DNA from 3 places in the Oikeobacillus pervagus genome. Region 2 is predicted to be linked to each of the others. Evidence: riboswitches for the same ligand, from Rfam matches in the RefSeq annotation. Region 2 holds a riboswitch; each other region holds the start of a gene.

Region 1 (5,702 bases), on a different contig from region 2:
TATTGGTTTTGGAGCTCAAAACTTAGTGCGCGATGTGATTACAGGATTTTTTATTATTTTTGAAGATCAATTCTCGGTTGGGGACTATGTAAGAATTGGGCAATTTGAAGGGACCGTTGAGGAAATTGGGTTGAGAACGACGAAAATTAAAGGAATCAATGGTGAGTTAAATGTATTGCCTAATGGAGGTATTACTGAGGTAACGAACTTTTCTATTCATAATAGCATTGCGATCATCGATGTGAGTATTGCTTATGAATCGGATATTCAAAAAGCTGAAAAAGTAATAGAAGAATTATTGCAAGTTTTGCCGGGCAAATATGAAGAAATCGTTGCCCCTCCACAACTTTTAGGAATACAGAATCTTGCTGCATCTGATATTGTATTAAGAATTACAGCCGAAACTCTACCGACAAACCATTGGTATATTGCCCGAATGATTCGTAAAGAAATCAAATTATGTCTAGACCAGAATGGAATCGAAATCCCATACCCACGACTTGTTACGTACTCAAGGAAAGAACAACAGGAAAAACCTGTGGAAGTAAAACACGGAGGCGAATAAGGGAGGAGAAAGGAAATGGAGCAAAAAAACTTTCAATTACATGATATTGTCGAGATGAAAAAACCCCATCCTTGTGGGGTGAATCGTTGGAAGGTAATCCGTATCGGAATGGATATTCGAATAAAATGTGAAGGTTGTCAGCATAGTGTGATGCTTCCCCGCAAAGATTTTGTTAAGAAAATGAAGAAAGTACTTGAAACAGCGACTGAAGAATAAAGAGATGGTCCTTAAGGTTCATTATACTTTGCCTTAAGGATCAGTCCTCTTTCTTTTTTTCGCCCTTTTCCCAAAGATATTCTTTTGGGAACGCTAGAATCCCTTGTCTTTTTTCCACCATATATCTATAATTGTGAAAGGTTTATATTCAATTTTTCTGAATAAAAGATAAGTATCTTTGCTTGAATGATGCCTTTCCTGTTTTGTGAAAGTCTAAGTCTTTCCAGAATTTTAAAGGATGGTTTGTGTGTATAGACAATTATTTATGAATAGAGGAGTGACGAAGTATGGCGTTAACAGCCGGAATTGTTGGCTTACCGAACGTAGGAAAATCAACATTATTTAATGCCATTACAAAAGCGGGGGCAGAATCTGCCAACTATCCCTTTTGTACCATTGATCCTAATGTTGGGATTGTAGAAGTACCAGACGAACGGTTAAATAAATTAACAGAGTTAGTACAACCAAAGAAAACGGTTCCGACCGCTTTTGAATTTACAGATATCGCTGGAATTGTAAAAGGGGCTAGTAAAGGGGAAGGCTTAGGGAACAAATTTTTATCTCATATTCGCCAAGTGGATGCGATCTGTCATGTCGTCCGCTGCTTTGCGGATGAAAATATCACCCATGTTTCAGGAAAGGTAGACCCTATTTCTGATATCGAAACGATTAACTTAGAATTAATACTGGCCGATTTAGAAACAGTGGATAAAAGAGTTGGCCGTGTAGAAAAAATGGCGAAACAAAAAGATAAAGATGCGATGATCGAACATGAAATCCTTGTGAAATTAAAGGAGGCATTTGAATCAGAATTGCCAGCTCGAACTGTCGAATTCACAGAAGAGCAAATGAAAGTTGTGAAAGGGTTACATCTACTTACAATTAAGCCAGTACTTTATGTGGCAAACGTTGGAGAGGACGATGTTGTCGATCCTTCAGAAAATCCTTATGTACAACAAGTTCGCGAATTTGCCGATAAGGACCATGCTGAAGTCATCGTCGTTTGTGCTAAAATTGAATCTGAAATTGCTGAATTAGATGACGAAGAAAAGGCAATGTTTTTACAAGAATTAGGAATTGAAGAATCTGGACTTGACCAATTAATTCGTGCAACATACAGCTTACTTGGGCTAGCTACATACTTTACTGCAGGTGTTCAAGAAGTACGTGCTTGGACATTCCGAAAAGGGATGAAAGCACCAGAATGTGCGGGAATTATTCATACCGATTTTGAACGTGGATTTATTCGTGCCGAGACTGTTTCCTATGAGGATTTATTAAATGCAGGTTCAATGGGAGCGGCTAGAGAAGCAGGAAAGGTCCGACTTGAGGGGAAAGAATATTTTGTTCAGGACGGGGATGTTATCCATTTCCGTTTTAATGTGTAAAAGAATAAGAAAAACGGAGTGTTGAGAAATACAACGCTCCGTTTTTCTATTCCGTTTTTACATCGTTCAAAATATAAAGGAAACCTTCGAATTATCGGCCCAATATAACCGTTTGTAATGCTTTATCTAAATAGAGTTGCTGCTCTTTTTTGTTTTCTTCAAGTTCGGAGATAGCTGCTTTTAACTCCATATATTTTTCTATGACCTTTTCCTTGGAAGAATAAATGACGAAAACAGCACCTAGACTATTAATATAATGATTGATCTTCTTTTCTTGCATGATTCTCTCTCCTTTTACTTATTATATTTTGCTAGACGGATAAATTGCGAAACTTGTTCGCTTGTTATAGCCTTTCCTATTCTTGCCATGAGAAAATTGACTTCAGAAGCCTTAATATCAGGGTCATTTGTTTTGTATTCTACAAATCGAGCAGACTCAAGCACCTTTCTTAACATATTTCTGTACAAATAAGGATCGCCATTGGTGAGTTTTAAATCCCAATGCCAGCAATATTCTAGAGAAATAATAATATAATGTTCCAACTCCTGTTGGGTGAAGATAGAATGCAATAATTTTTTGGCAATGCTTCGGTTTCGAAAAGTGGGAGCCACTTCAATGACCCCTAGTACTTTCAGAAAATCTAATTTAATCCATCTCTCCTCTTCCTCTGGTGAAAGTATGATTGTATAACCAATGATTTGCGAATCCACGATAGCTAAAGCCATAAATGCCTGTTCCGTCTCCATTACTTGTGTTAATGTTTGCTGTTGATGATGTGCTTCTCGAAATCTATTTAAATCTGGATGGAAATGGTTATATTTTAAGTGTCGGAATACTTCCTCTGGATCAGAAACAATCTTCACTTCCCCCACCCCTTCTCTTTTATGAGAAATTGAACGATAAAAAAAGAGCATTCGGACCAAGGGCCGAATGCTCAGAATAGTTTCTTTCAAACATCATCGTATAGAAAAAAGAATAGACTTCTTCTATATGAATTCTTCACAGACACCTCCCTATTACCCGTAGGAATTATTGCGCTTATTAAACAGGCAGGTCTCCTGACTTAACTTCATCGTTTCCAGCGTCTTCCCATTTCATTTTGAAACAGTGACAAATAGCAGGTCGCTCAGAATTACAGTGGCGGGAACCGTGTCGGATTTACACCGAACTTCCCTTTTAAGCTATAGTAAAATATAGCACCTGTTTAAAAAAGGAATATTCACTTGTTGTTTAGAAAACTTTAAAATATAGAACTGTGGATCACCCTTTAAAAATGTTGACCACGGCAAGCCTCAAGCGCCTGTCGTCTAGCGAATTTTTCCGTTTACTCCCTCTGATAAGTCAACATCAGCTCAAGAAGGACCTTGCTCTCGTTTCTTTTATTTCAGTCGAAACTTGAGAAATCCGTACGGCGATGATCGAGGCGCTTCCGCTTTTGTACATCTAGCTCCAGCGCCTATCGTCTAGCGAATGTCTCCGTTTTCTCCCTACGATAAGTCAACATCGGCTCGTGGACTTCCTCGCCGTGTTTCCTTTATCTCAGTCGAAATCTGCAACATTCGTACGCCGATAACCAAGGCGCTTCCGCTTTAGTTAAGTATAATTCAGTCTTCCTTTTGTGTCTATTTTTATTTTCTGAATTTTTAATTTAAATTCCTTTATGTTTCTGTTTTGTGAAACCTTTTAGTTTATTGAATCGTATTCTCTAAAAAGGGGGAAATGGTTATGCCTATTTGCCAAAATTGTCAAAGTAAATGGAAGTGGAAAGAAACTCTTTTGAAATCATTTTCTTTTTCCTATGGATGGACGTGTCCTTACTGTCAGCATATACAATACGTGTCAGCTAAATCGAGAAAAAAAGCGTCGGTTTTTACGACTTTGCCCATTCTTCTTTGGTTTCCATTGACCATCTTTCATGTCCCTATTTCAGTTATTCTAGTGATAGAGTTGATCGCCTATGTGATGGTTCTTTTGTTAGTACCAAGATTGTACCAATTACGGAATAAAGAAGAACCACTTTGGTGAAAATAATCAAGAGAATTACAGAAAATTTACAAAATCCTTCGTATAAACTAATAATGATCTTTTACACTAAAAGAAAATGAAGTTTAGAGGGGGTTTTTCAAGTGGAAAGGGCAAAATCATGGTTTATCAAACAAGATCAAGCCTATTTTTACTTTCTTAATCGCCGCTCGAAATTATGCGTGTCTTTTTTTAAACATATTACCCATCTTGGGGGAGCGATGTTTACAATTGGATTGCAACTTATATTATTAATGTCAAGTAATCAAACATTGAGAAAGGTTGCATTGCTTGCTTTAGTATCGTTAGTTGTCAGTCATGTAGTAGCTGTTTTAATTAAAAAGACTTTTCAAAGAATCCGTCCGTATTTAGCCTTGCCTAATGCAATGGTACATGGTCATTTATTCAAGGACTACTCTTTTCCATCCGGCCACACGACAGCTGTTTTTTCCATAGTTATTTCTTATCTTGTTGTCTATCCATCCCTTTTACCTTACTTACTGCCAGCTGCCCTTCTTGTAGCCGTTTCTAGAATTGTGTTAGGTGTTCACTATCCCTCAGATGTTCTTGTTGGCGCATTATTAGGAACATTTACAGCGATTACTTTTTCTACCTTTATGTTTTAAGTCTATTGAAATCTATTTTTGGGGATGACTCATTGCTTTTAAGATACCATTATGGTATAATTTCTTCCTGTGAGTAATGAAAACATTGCTCCTTGCTCTTTTTAAAAGGAAAGAGCCGTATAGTCCATAAGGAGGTGAAAGAAAGATGAAAAAGTACGAATTAATGTACATCATCCGCCCAAATGTAGATGAAGATACTAAAAAAGCAGTTGTTGAGCGTTTTGATAATGTCTTAACTTCTAACGGTGCGGAACTCATCGATTCTAAAGACTGGGGTAAACGTCGTCTTGCATACGAAATTAACGATTTCCGTGAAGGCTTCTATCAATTAGTTCATGTTCAATCTAAACCAGAAGCTGTTCAAGAATTCGATCGTTTAGCAAAGATTAGTGACGATATTATCCGCCACATTGTCGTTAAAGAAGAAGAATAATTCATTTGAAATGTTTAGTAAAATAGCTTCTACTTTTTGAAAAGTAGTCGTTCAATCATACAAACAAATTCTTCGATTAATGTTTCACGTGGAACGTTAATTAAGAAGGAAGGGGTTGATTCTGATGATGAACCGAGTTGTTTTAGTCGGTCGTTTAACAAAAGACCCTGAACTTCGTTACACACCGAATGGCATTGCTGTTGCTTCTTTTACTCTTGCTTGTAATCGTAATTATACGAATCAACAAGGTGAGAGAGAAGCGGATTTCATTAATTGTGTTGTTTGGCGCAGACCTGCGGAAAACGTTGCAAACTTTTTGAAAAAAGGCAGCCTTGCTGGTGTCGATGGCCGCATTCAAACGCGGAATTACGAAGGACAAGATGGTAGACGTGTATACGTTACAGAGGTCTTGGCTGAAAGTGTACAGTTTTTAGAACCACGTAATGCTTCG
Region 2 (5,702 bases):
AATTAACACTTCATAGGATGGGTATTTCTTTGAAAGTACTGGAATATTCTTATATGCTTCTTCATATTCTGGCAAAATTTGATCATCTAAATAAGCAGTACCAACCATTGAGTCCTCTAATCCAAGAGCAAGCATAATTTCTGTTACATGTTGATTAAGGCTCACTGCTCTTTTTGGAGGTTCTGTGATCTTCAGTTCATGATCAAGATTTTGAATCGTCACAATTTCTTTATTATTCGCTTCTTTGGTTTTCCCTTCTTCTTTCAAACTCCCGCATGAGGCGAGTAGTAAGATAAGAGCAATCAGAATAAAAAATACGTTTTTTTTCATATTCATTCGATCCTTTCTTAACGATCATTCCATTAGATATTTGAAACTTGTTGAAAATTCCGACTTTAGGCATCCTCTTCTGCATGATAGAAAAGATGGATTTTCTTTGTCACGGGATGAGTTCCGATTTCAACATGTACATTGAACACTTCTTTTAACAGCTCCTTTGTTAGGACTTGTTTTGGGGTTCCAGAGGCTACAATCTCACCTTGGTTGAGTACATATAATCGGTCACAATAACATGCCGCAAGATTTAAGTCATGTAAAGCTGCCACACAGGTGACTTGTAATTCTCTAATTAATTCCAATACCTGTAACTGATGGTGAATATCTAAATGGTTGGTTGGCTCGTCCAAAATCATAACCTTCGCTCCTTGAGCAATTGCCCTAGCAATCATCACGCGCTGCTTTTCGCCCCCTGATAATTGGGTAAACCGTTTATCGATATATTCGCTCATATTCACCTGGCTCAAAGCATTCCGAACGATGTGCTCATCCTCGACCGTATCGGGTTGAAGAAATTTCTTATGTGGAGTACGCCCCATCAGAATGATTTCAAAAACATTAAAATCAAAGGCAACACTGGACTCCTGACTCACAACGGAAAGCTGTTTGGCGATTTCTTTCGTGTTTATATCCGTAATGGACCGTCCGTCAAGTTGTATCACCCCTCCATCAGGTTTTAATACACGATACATATTTTTTAAAAGCGTCGATTTTCCACTTCCATTTGGGCCAATGATTCCCACCAATTCCCCATGATGAATAGTTAAAGACACTTGATTGATTATTTTTTTATCAAAAATAGTATAACTTACGTCTTCTACCGAAATTTCCATCCATTATGACCTCCTTAAAAAGAATATGAATTTCTACGTAAAAGCCATATAAAGAAAGGTCCTCCACATACTGCTGTAATAATTCCAATCGGCATCTCTTCAGGAGCAATGATAATTCTTGCACAAATATCTGCCAGTAATAAAAAGCTGGCACCTGCTAAAGCACTGAGTGGCAATACTCTTCGATGATCAGATCCGACTAATAAACGAACAATATGAGGGATGACTAATCCGATAAATCCAATCGCACCACTTACGGCAACGAGTACCCCTGTTAATAGTGAGGTGATGACAATCAGTTTTTTCCGAAAAGAGGTTAAATTTACTCCTAATGTAACCGCTGTCTCATCCCCCATAAGAAGAAGATTCAAAGAGCGGAATTGACTCCAAAGATATAAAAAAGCAATCGTCACAATCAAAGCTGGGATGAATAAATATTCCCAACGGGCTCCTGCGAGACTTCCCATCATCCAAAACATCACATCACGAATTCCTTCTGCTCGAGGTGACGAGATGACAATAAAATTCGTAATAGCTGACAGTATCATCGAAATCGCAACACCGGCGAGCAATAGTCGGACGGTCGATATTCTTCCATTAATTTGTGAAAAAAAGAAAACAAATATGGTAGATAAAAGTGCCCCTAAAAAGGCCGCAAACGATATCGCATATTGACCTAAAAATGAAAATACACCTAAGACAATCACCAATGTTGCTCCTACAGAAGCACCTGATGATACCCCTAATATGTATGGATCAGCCAATGAATTTCTAACAACTGCCTGCACCGCAGTACCGATGATTCCAAGTCCTGCCCCGACAATCACACCTAGAATCACTCTCGGAAAGCGTATGTCCCAAATTATCGTTGCCTCTGTCGATTGGATACTTTCATGGAAGAATGGGAGTTTAGAAAAAACTACTTTCCAAACAGTAAAAGGATGGATGGAAACCGGACCTACCATCACACCGATCGTCATCAATAATAATAATAGAACGATAGATAGGATGATAAACATATAGAAATGTCTAGGTTGTTTTTGAATCTCCAGAAAAATCTCTCCTTTTTAAACTATTTTTCTAAACAAAAAAACACCCATCAGTAAGTAGATGAGTGTAGAACGAGAACTTCATTATGAGAATTTGAACGTTTCCACGTCCTATCTTTTCACCTCCCGAAAAAGATAGTACTATATTGTCTTCAAGGCAAGTCTCCTGACTCATGCATCATCCTAGTTTAAGCCCTTCCCATATCATTTGAGATATAGTGGATATGCTTATTTCGTCTGCATTAACAGTTGCGGGAACAGTTCTGGATTTCCACCAGATTCCTTATCAAGTCCAAAAAAGGACACCTTGAATCCCCTATCATATTAAGTTAACATATTGAGTATATCGATAGTTTTATCATATTGCAATGATGAATAAAGAAAATACCTTATAGATCTACCTTTTACTTGTTTCTACGAATTTCCTCACGTTCTTTATATCCTTTGTCACGTACTTCTTCACGTAATTCGTACCCACGATTTCTAAGTTCTTCGCGGTATTTATATCCTGAATCTCGTGCATACTCACGTACGGTATATCCCCTTTTACGAATGAACTCACGAATTTCATAATGAACAGTACTATCTAAGTCTAAATTTTGTTTCAAATCGTTTGTGAATGCAAGTAATTCATTTTGTTCTTCTGTAGCAAGATTGACCATTTCATTTTGCTTTGTATATAACTCATTCACTCTTGTATTTTGTGAATCATAATATTTATTCACATTTTCAGTTTGCCATGAATGCCATTCATTCAACAGTTCACTCTTTTTTTTATTAAAATAATCTGCAAAAGCCTGTTTTGAATTTACATCCACATACTCGCCTTTTCCAGCATCTGCTACGAGTTTTAATGCTTTTTGCCCGGCATGATCAACGTCAAACCCGATGATGTTAATCACGGCTTTAATATCTGATTGGTTGAGTTCCTTTGCAGCTTGGACTGGGTCACCACCACATGTTTCAATCCCATCACTCACAATATAAATAATATTTTCGACATTTTCCCCTATTTGATTATGTAAATCTTCTTTTGCAGCCGAAATAGATGCTGCTAGTGGAGTCCATCCAGCAGGTTTAAATGTATCAAGTGCTTTAGAAAAAGTTTCCTGATCATATGTCGATAAGGGGTAAACCACTTCTGTACTAGAGCAAGAAGCGGCTTTATCCTCCTCTTTTCCAGTACCTTTATGTCCATAAACACGAAGAGAGACATGAACATTTTCCGGAAGATCAGTAACAAATTGCAGCACCGCATCTTTAGCAAGCTTCATTTTTTGTTCACCTGAAATCTCAGCAGCCATACTTCCACTAGCATCAAATAAAATTTGTACATTGATTTTTTTAGCTTTAGGATCTGTTTGGAGGTCTACTTTTTCGTCTGGAGTCTCACTAATCTCTTCAAAAGAAGTGTCAAAATTATTGAAAAATTGGGCATAATCACGATAGTCTTCAGCTGCTAAAGCCAAAAGCCTCCCATAATATTCTTCAGCTTTTTTTCCTTTAGGAAATGTTGTAATGGCTTTTTTTATTTTTTCCTCCTTCTTTGAAGCCCCCCTATACTTACCTGGCTCTGTTTTCAGCATATCTTCAATATTTAGGCTAGTATATTTTTCATAATCCAATTCTTGCTTTTCAACTTCCTGTTTGTCTGTCACCTTATTTTCTTTTGCTGGCTGCTTTGTTGTTTCATTAGAACAACCTACGATGATCAACATTACTAAAATTAAGGAAAATGCTTTTCTTATTATCCCCATCGATTCTCCCCATCCTTTCACAGTCAACTAATTATCAAATTAACGATAAATGATTCAGTTGTCTATAGGGTGAAAGCTTTGTTTCTTGGTTTTAAATGGCGAATAACTAGTAAAATATTACTATATACGAAGTCGATAGTGATTGATTATAACCAGATAAAGATTATTTATATTGGTGAATAATGTTGTAGCACAACTCCTGAATTTATTCGTAAACCTAGCGTCAAACATAAGAAATGGGTGAATATCGCGTCTCTGCTGACTTTTTTCTATTTTGTAAGGGAAAATCTATTAATAACCTTAAATTCATTTGATATATTGACAGAATGTTAAGATCGTTTAAATATCTTAGAGCCTACGTTAAGGGTTTGTAAAAAATGGAAAAGACTCCTTGTATGGACGCAAAAATATAGTATGATAACTATGTACTTTTTTTACGCAACATATAAGGAGGCGTTGGAGATGAAAAGTTTAAAGCAAAAGTTATTGGTAATGTGTACAGCTTTCATGCTAGTAGGGGTCGCCGCTGGTTGTAACAAAGAGGATACGGAAAAAGAAGAAGACCAACAAGTAGAGGATCAAACAGAAAATGAAAACACAGAAAACGAAGATACAGAAAATGAAGATACAGAATCTGAAGGCACAGAAGAGGAACAATAAAATATATTCTAGGGAAACATGGGGATGATCCTTGTGTTTCCTTTATTTTTTCTTTAAGAAACTAGTTTAATGTTATCAACAATGGGATTTTGCAAGCATGTCTCTGAAACAAATAAAGGGCAAATATGCGCCCAAACGAACACTTGTTTTCTTGTTTTTATAATGGGGCTACGGCATATTTTGCAATTTGCACTCCTTTTCATTCTGTTCACTGATTTCAGATTCTTTTCCATAGTAAGTTTGTAAAAGTAGATTAGCAGTAAATGTATTCGTTGTGATGACATCGGCCCCCGCATGCAAATAGCGGGTATGAATTTCTTCTACGATTTCAGGGTTTGATATATTCAATGATGGGGCTGAAAAAGGCTTTTTATAAGGGAGATCTAAACTCTTCCATAATTCAGTCCCCATCGCCCCATCTATGATGACGATTTCTTTCGAAAGTGTATTGGTAAAAATCATGGGATCCACACCTCTTTCGCTGTCATATTGGTTCTATTGAAGCAAACGTTAGGATCCGTTTGTGAAAAATATCCCTCATGAGCAAGCTGTCATCTTATTCTTTTCATTGGCTTTTTCAATCGTTAATTTAATCGAACTCCAGGATCTTTTCGAAAATAAAGCGGGGATTTCTTTATCACGGGCTTGCTCTTTTATTGCCTTTGCTAAATTATGGTTGATAAAATCCGTTAAGATTAACACCGCATCGGTATGTTTTCCAATCGTTTTTTCTGTCATTTTTGTCTTTCTACCACTAATATGAGAAACATTATGTATGCCGATCTCTCTTAACCTTGTTGTAATTGTTTCTACACGGTCTCCGCCAACTATTAATAAAGATGTATCATATGCTCCTCCTAATTTTTAATTGAAATTCATTCTCATTTATATAATAATACAAATGAGAATGAATTTCAATATCAAATTTTCAAAAATAAAAACCGAGGAAATTCCTCGGCTCTTCCATCGATATAATTGGTTATTCTTCTATTTCCAAGACGACTGGACAATGATCACTTCCTAATACTTCCGAATGAATAGCTGCTGCCTTCAAACGGTCTTTCATT
Region 3 (5,702 bases), on a different contig from region 2:
TTTTAGAGGAAGAAAATATTATTACGCGCAAACATGGTGTCGGAACCTTTGTCAATGTCAAACCATTGTTTACATCAGGGATTGAACAATTAAGCAGTGTGACAGATATGATTCTTCAAGCTGGGATGTCACCCGGGACAATCTTTCTAGCTTCCACTAGGCAAAAACCAACGGAGTCGGATATGAAAAGATTCCAATGTACAGATGAGGATGAAATTGTGATGATTGAACGGGTTCGGACAGCGAATGGAGAACCGGTTGTATATTGTGTGGATAAAGTTCTGGCAAAAGCTTTCCCAGACCATTATGATTATCAAGATGTGTCATTGTTTTCTACATTAGACCAAATTGGCAATCGGAAAATATCCTATGCCGTCACTCAAATTGAACCATTAGGATATCATGAAAAAATTTCGCCGATTCTTGAATGTGAATTAGAAACAGCTCTTCTTGTCTTGAAACAGCTCCATTTTGATGAAGCAGATGAGCCGATCCTTTATTCGATTAACTATTTTAAAGCAGATAAATTTAGCTTTCATGTATTAAGAAAGCGTTTTTAGTAGGTAAGACATTTTTCCAACACTTAATAGATAGTGAATCCCCCCACCTTAAGTGATGATAGGTGAGGGTTTTTCTGCTTAAAAGGTTCGAATTGTGCAACTACTATTCATTTTCGCCCAATTTTTTGGGAGAGCCAATGTAGCAACTGATCTCGGCTTTTCGGAAAATCAGCGTGAGAGGGGATCTCTTCAAATTGGTTGACGATATCCAAAATCCATGGTTTATGAAGGTGACTTCTACTTAAAATTCCTTCGTCTGAAAATGCACCATGACCATCACCTGAATACAGAGTTTCTCCATTATTCATGATGATGATTTCATCTGACCATTCATAGGCAAAGTCCACATCATGGGTGGACAGAATGATAGTGGTTCCATTCTGATGGATACTTGAAAGAATATGTAATAAACGGTCCGAATAATAGAGGTCCAGTCCAGCGGTGGGCTCATCCAATACGATGACTTCTGGCTTCATCGCAAGTACACCCGCGATGGCTACACGTTTCTTTTCTCCAATACTTAATAAATGAGGGGGCCTTCGACTATAGTTGGTCATTTCCGTTAGTCGCAATGCCTCATCCACATATTGTTCGATTTCTTCTTTTGCTAAGCCTAAATTTTTCGGACCAAATGCCACATCATCCCTGACAGTCGATGCAAAAATTTGTGAATCAGCCTGTTGAAAGACTAGGCCGACACTTTTTCTTAGTTGAACCAGTTCTTTTTTCTTATATTTTAAAGGTTGACCTTTAAAATAGACCGTCCCATTTTTAGGCCGTAATAATCCATTTAGATGCAAAAATAAAGTAGACTTACCTGCACCATTATTTCCCAATACGGCTATTTTCCTCCCTGGTGAAAATGAGAGGTTAATATTCTTTAAAACATTTGTACGATCTGGATAGGAAAATGATAGATTCTCCAATTGGAGGATGGGCACTGTCATTCAAAAAACACCTTTCCACTAAAAAGAATGATGAAAAAAAAGAAAAGGAAGAAAAGATGTTTTTTATTCACCTTCCCTTCATAAGTAAACGAAAGAATTAATTCATCGGCACCTCTTGAGTCAATCGCCTGTTGCATTTCTGTTCTCTTTTTTAATGTTTGGATAAACAGATTTGGGATTAAAATTGAAAAAGAACGTAAAGAAATTCGAAATGAACGATGTCCTAACCGCGTTGACTGTGCATAGTACATTTGAATGGCTGTTTCCATTAACATAAAAAGAAAACGATATGTGATGGAAATCAAATCAATTAATTCTTTCGGAAGTCTAAGTCTACTTAAAACAAACAGTAGTTCATGGACGGGTGTGGACAAAATAAAAAAATAAATACATGTCACACTACCTATAGAAATGAGAAATAGTTCAATCGCTACTTCAAAATTGGTAAATAAAATAAAAATGAAAATAGGTCCTATTTCGCCTGACCAAATAAGATCTTCCCCTGAATAAGGCTCCAAGGAGAAAGTGAAAAGAATTGAAATAATACTTGTTAAAATGAATAATAATGGTAGACTTAAAAGCTTCAAATAAAGCAAAATATGTATGTCCATAACGATTATGATGATCATACTCATGATAAAGAAAATGAGCAAGGATAATCCTACATCTCTTAGGGTGACAGTCGTAAGTAGACACCCAATTGCGAAGATAAATTTCTCAATTGGGTGTATAGTTGAAAGTCTTTGTTGATTTGCTATTGTATCGATAATCATCTTAATGTTTCTTTCTTATTTCCATTCTTTTTCCCTTTGGACAGTCCGAAAAAATATCCAATAAAGCCAGCCCCTAGCGCAGCTTGTAAGGCAAATAATAAACTTTCCACTTCTCCACCAGGTAATTCCCAAACATTTGAAAACCAAGGTTCATATTTGGGATTAATAGATTCGATTGCATCGACAGCTTTTCCATCCGTTCCCGCAAACTCTGATGAAGTATTATAAGCAAGAGGAACAATAATAAATAATAAAATAACAAATAAAAGAAAGAGATTTTTCTTCATAGATTATTTCGCCTCCTTCATTTGCACATTTAAAGTGGATAGTTCTTCACGATTATATTTTGCTAGAAAGTTTAATACCATAACAGTTAGCAAACCTTCGACAATGGACAAAGGAATTTGCGTGATAGCAAAAATGCTAGCAAATTTCATAAAAGAACCTATGATTCCATTTACAGAGTCTGGAAATGCAAGCGCCAATTGAAACGATGTTGCAACATATGTAGCTAGGTTTGCTAAGGCAGCTGCTAAAAAGATCGATACATTATGATGAACATTCATCTTTTTCGATGCTTTGTATACTCCGTAGGCAACGAAAGGTCCAAGTACAGCCATTGAGAAGGCATTCGCCCCTAATGTAGTAATGCCACCATGAGCTAGTAACAATGACTGAAATAAAAGGACAACAAATCCAACGACACTCATGATCATAGGTCCGAATAAGATCGTCCCAAACCCTAATCCAGTTGGATGGGAACTACTCCCTGTAACAGACGGGATTTTCAATGCCGATAACACAAAAGCGAAGGCAGTGGATAGACCTAAAACCATTTTCATTTCAGGGGAATTTCGAAATAATTTCCTTAATTGAAGGATTCCGATGAATAAAAAGGGTAGAAAAGCGATCCACCAAATAATGACCCATTTGATTGGGAGAAAACCTTCAGCAATATGCATGGCATGGGTGCTCGAAAAAGAATTCACCCAAAAATAAGACGCTAACATTAAAATACTACAAAACCAAAAAAAGCTTTTCCTCATGAAAATTCTCCTCTTCTCAAAATATTCTCCTATCTTTCTCTTGAAAAATAGATATACATATAGAAAAGTAAATCACATGAAATATTGTGGAAAATAAAAAAGCATTCATAACTTACGGTTAAGAATGCATGAAGAATACATGTCATGCGATTTCCCCTATATCCCGTAGGTACATCGAGAGTGGAAAACAGGCAGGTCTCCTGACTTATCTTCTTTGTGAATTGCGCCTTCCCATTGAATACAAAAGTGGCCTATTGCAAAACACTCCAAATTACAGTGGCGGGAACCGTGCTGGAATTTCACCAGCTTCCCTTTTAAGCAAATAGAGGGGGGTTCCCTATTTGCACCTATTTTCGAAAAAATATGAAATTAATTTAAAGTATAGGGAATTTGTGACAGTTTGTCTACAATTTTTTTGAAAATGTCAGAAAAGAGAGATTAAAAAAACTTCTTGTCAATTATTGAATAATTTGTTAACTTTGAATACATAGTTATAAATATTGTGATATAAAAAATATCAAACGACAATTACATAAGATGATTTAAAGTGCCAATTAGGATATTGGATAATAGGGAAATCGGTTAAAATCCGATGCAGCCCCCGCTACTGTAAGTGTGGACAAGCTTGTCAAAACCACTAGGTAACGACTAGGAAGGGACAAGGGAGGAAGAAGCATAAGCCAGGAGACCTGCTTTAAGTCGCGTTTTATTCTTCGGTGGGAGGAATAGGTGTGTGGCATAAAGCTATTGTTCATTTGCATACAAATCCTTATCTTCCAGAAGATAGGGGTTTTTTTGTTGGAATTATTTTTATATTGAAAATGGGAGGGGCAAGAATGACGACATGGAATTTACAAGATATGCAAAAGCATGTTCTGATTTGTAACGGTTCTAGTTGCATGAGAAAGGGAGGAGAGGAAGTCACCCAAGCCATTAGAAAGGAAATTACAACAAGAGAACTAGACCGCTATATTCATACAAGCCGGACTCGGTGTAATGGTAGATGTAAAGATGCCTGTGTTGTCATTGTGTATCCAGATGCTGTGTGGTACGAAGGGATCGATGTTGATTCTGCGAAAGAATTGGTGCACTCCCATCTAGAAAACAATCAAATATTGAAATCGAAGGTTATATATGAGCGGACGCAAACGGGAATGAGTTTAAAAAACAATCGCGTCAAAGGAATTGAGAAAGAAAAGCAAGAAGCGAAAAAGGAGGAAGTTTTGTGACCGGGAAATTATTAATCGTAGGATTTGGTCCAGGAAGTGTTAAACATTTTACAGAGCGTGCAAAAGAAGCTATTGCAGAAAGTGATTGCATTATTGGTTATAAAACATACGTAGAGCTCGTCACAGATTTAATTACAGACCAAGAAATTATTAGTACAGGAATGTCGGAGGAAGTCAGCCGTGCTCAAGCTGCCGTCAAACTAGCCGAAGAAGGAAAGAAAGTGGCGGTCATATCTAGTGGGGATGCGGGTGTCTATGGGATGGCTGGTCTCGTATATGAGGTATTAATTGAAAAAGGGTGGAAAGAAGCAGAAGGTGTAAAAGTAGAGGTGATTCCAGGAATTTCAGCGATTAACTCCTGTGCTTCTCTTTTAGGCGCACCTGTTATGCATGATTCTTGTACAATCAGCTTAAGTGATCATTTAACACCATGGAGTATCATAGAAAAACGAATTGAAGCTGCAGCAGCAGCCGATTTCGTCATCGCTTTATATAATCCGAAAAGTGGAAAAAGAACAAGACAAATCGTGGAAGCACAACGGATTCTATTAAAATATCGGGATCCTAAGACACCCGTAGGATTAGTAAAAAGCGCATACAGGGACCGTGAACATATTATGATCACGACATTAGAAGAGATGTTAACTTATGAAATCGGGATGTTAACAACCGTCGTCATCGGTAATTCTACAACCTTTTTATATGACGGGAAAATCATCACACCAAGGGGATACCAGCGTAAATACACGCTAAACTCTACGAAACAAAAACTTAGACCACATGAACGTTTGAAAAGGGAAAATGAACCTTGGGCGCTTCATGGAGGAAAAGAAGAGGAATCGTCCTCTCTAAAATTTGCCGAAGAAGCTGCCAAAATAGTAGGAATGAAAGATACTCCTGAAGAATCAATGATTCCTTTTCAAAAAATTGAACAAATTTTTGAACTGGCAGTGAGCCCAGGGGTTGCGAATAAGCAATTTACTGCACAGCAAATGTTAACATTAGCAAAAATCATTGGAGATAAAGGCTCGATGGAATATACCCCACATCATTACATCATAGTAAGGGTACCGACAGATCAACCTGAATTGATTGTCTCCAAACTAAAAGAAACCGGATTGCTCGTAAATCCAATTGGGGATGTCCT

Evidence for each region. Region 2 has a riboswitch for cobalamin ahead of J2S13_RS01830 (FecCD family ABC transporter permease). Riboswitches for the same ligand answer to the same signal wherever they lie in the genome.
Region 1: another riboswitch for cobalamin. It lies ahead of J2S13_RS08985 (GNAT family N-acetyltransferase); the one in region 2 lies ahead of J2S13_RS01830 (FecCD family ABC transporter permease).
Region 3: another riboswitch for cobalamin. It lies ahead of J2S13_RS03070 (energy-coupling factor ABC transporter permease); the one in region 2 lies ahead of J2S13_RS01830 (FecCD family ABC transporter permease).

The regions. Positions count from the first base shown of each region.
Region 1 is NZ_JAUSUC010000019.1:48,047-53,748, reverse strand. Features, by position in the region: gene J2S13_RS09005 (mechanosensitive ion channel family protein) at 1-565, shown strand, start outside; gene J2S13_RS09000 (DUF951 domain-containing protein) at 581-781, shown strand; gene ychF (redox-regulated ATPase YchF) at 1,069-2,169, shown strand; gene J2S13_RS08990 (hypothetical protein) at 2,261-2,449, opposite strand; gene J2S13_RS08985 (GNAT family N-acetyltransferase) at 2,464-3,033, opposite strand; cobalamin riboswitch at 3,202-3,389, opposite strand; gene J2S13_RS08980 (TIGR04104 family putative zinc finger protein) at 3,896-4,195, shown strand; gene J2S13_RS08975 (phosphatase PAP2 family protein) at 4,297-4,818, shown strand; gene rpsF (30S ribosomal protein S6) at 4,964-5,251, shown strand; gene ssb (single-stranded DNA-binding protein) at 5,376-5,702, shown strand, end outside.
Region 2 is NZ_JAUSUC010000003.1:16,874-22,575, reverse strand. Features, by position in the region: gene J2S13_RS01840 (ABC transporter substrate-binding protein) at 1-330, opposite strand, end outside; gene J2S13_RS01835 (heme ABC transporter ATP-binding protein) at 396-1,169, opposite strand; gene J2S13_RS01830 (FecCD family ABC transporter permease) at 1,184-2,188, opposite strand; cobalamin riboswitch at 2,358-2,543, opposite strand; gene J2S13_RS01825 (vWA domain-containing protein) at 2,623-3,975, opposite strand; gene J2S13_RS01820 (hypothetical protein) at 4,438-4,635, shown strand; gene J2S13_RS01815 (homocysteine S-methyltransferase family protein) at 4,804-5,097, opposite strand; gene J2S13_RS01810 (DUF2325 domain-containing protein) at 5,173-5,466, opposite strand; gene J2S13_RS01805 (exodeoxyribonuclease III) at 5,615-5,702, opposite strand, start outside.
Region 3 is NZ_JAUSUC010000005.1:24,592-30,293, reverse strand. Features, by position in the region: gene J2S13_RS03090 (GntR family transcriptional regulator) at 1-560, shown strand, start outside; gene J2S13_RS03085 (energy-coupling factor ABC transporter ATP-binding protein) at 668-1,507, opposite strand; gene cbiQ (cobalt ECF transporter T component CbiQ) at 1,504-2,280, opposite strand; gene J2S13_RS03075 (energy-coupling factor ABC transporter substrate-binding protein) at 2,277-2,567, opposite strand; gene J2S13_RS03070 (energy-coupling factor ABC transporter permease) at 2,571-3,326, opposite strand; cobalamin riboswitch at 3,500-3,692, opposite strand; cobalamin riboswitch at 3,855-4,037, shown strand; gene J2S13_RS03065 ((2Fe-2S) ferredoxin domain-containing protein) at 4,163-4,555, shown strand; gene cobJ (precorrin-3B C(17)-methyltransferase) at 4,552-5,702, shown strand, end outside.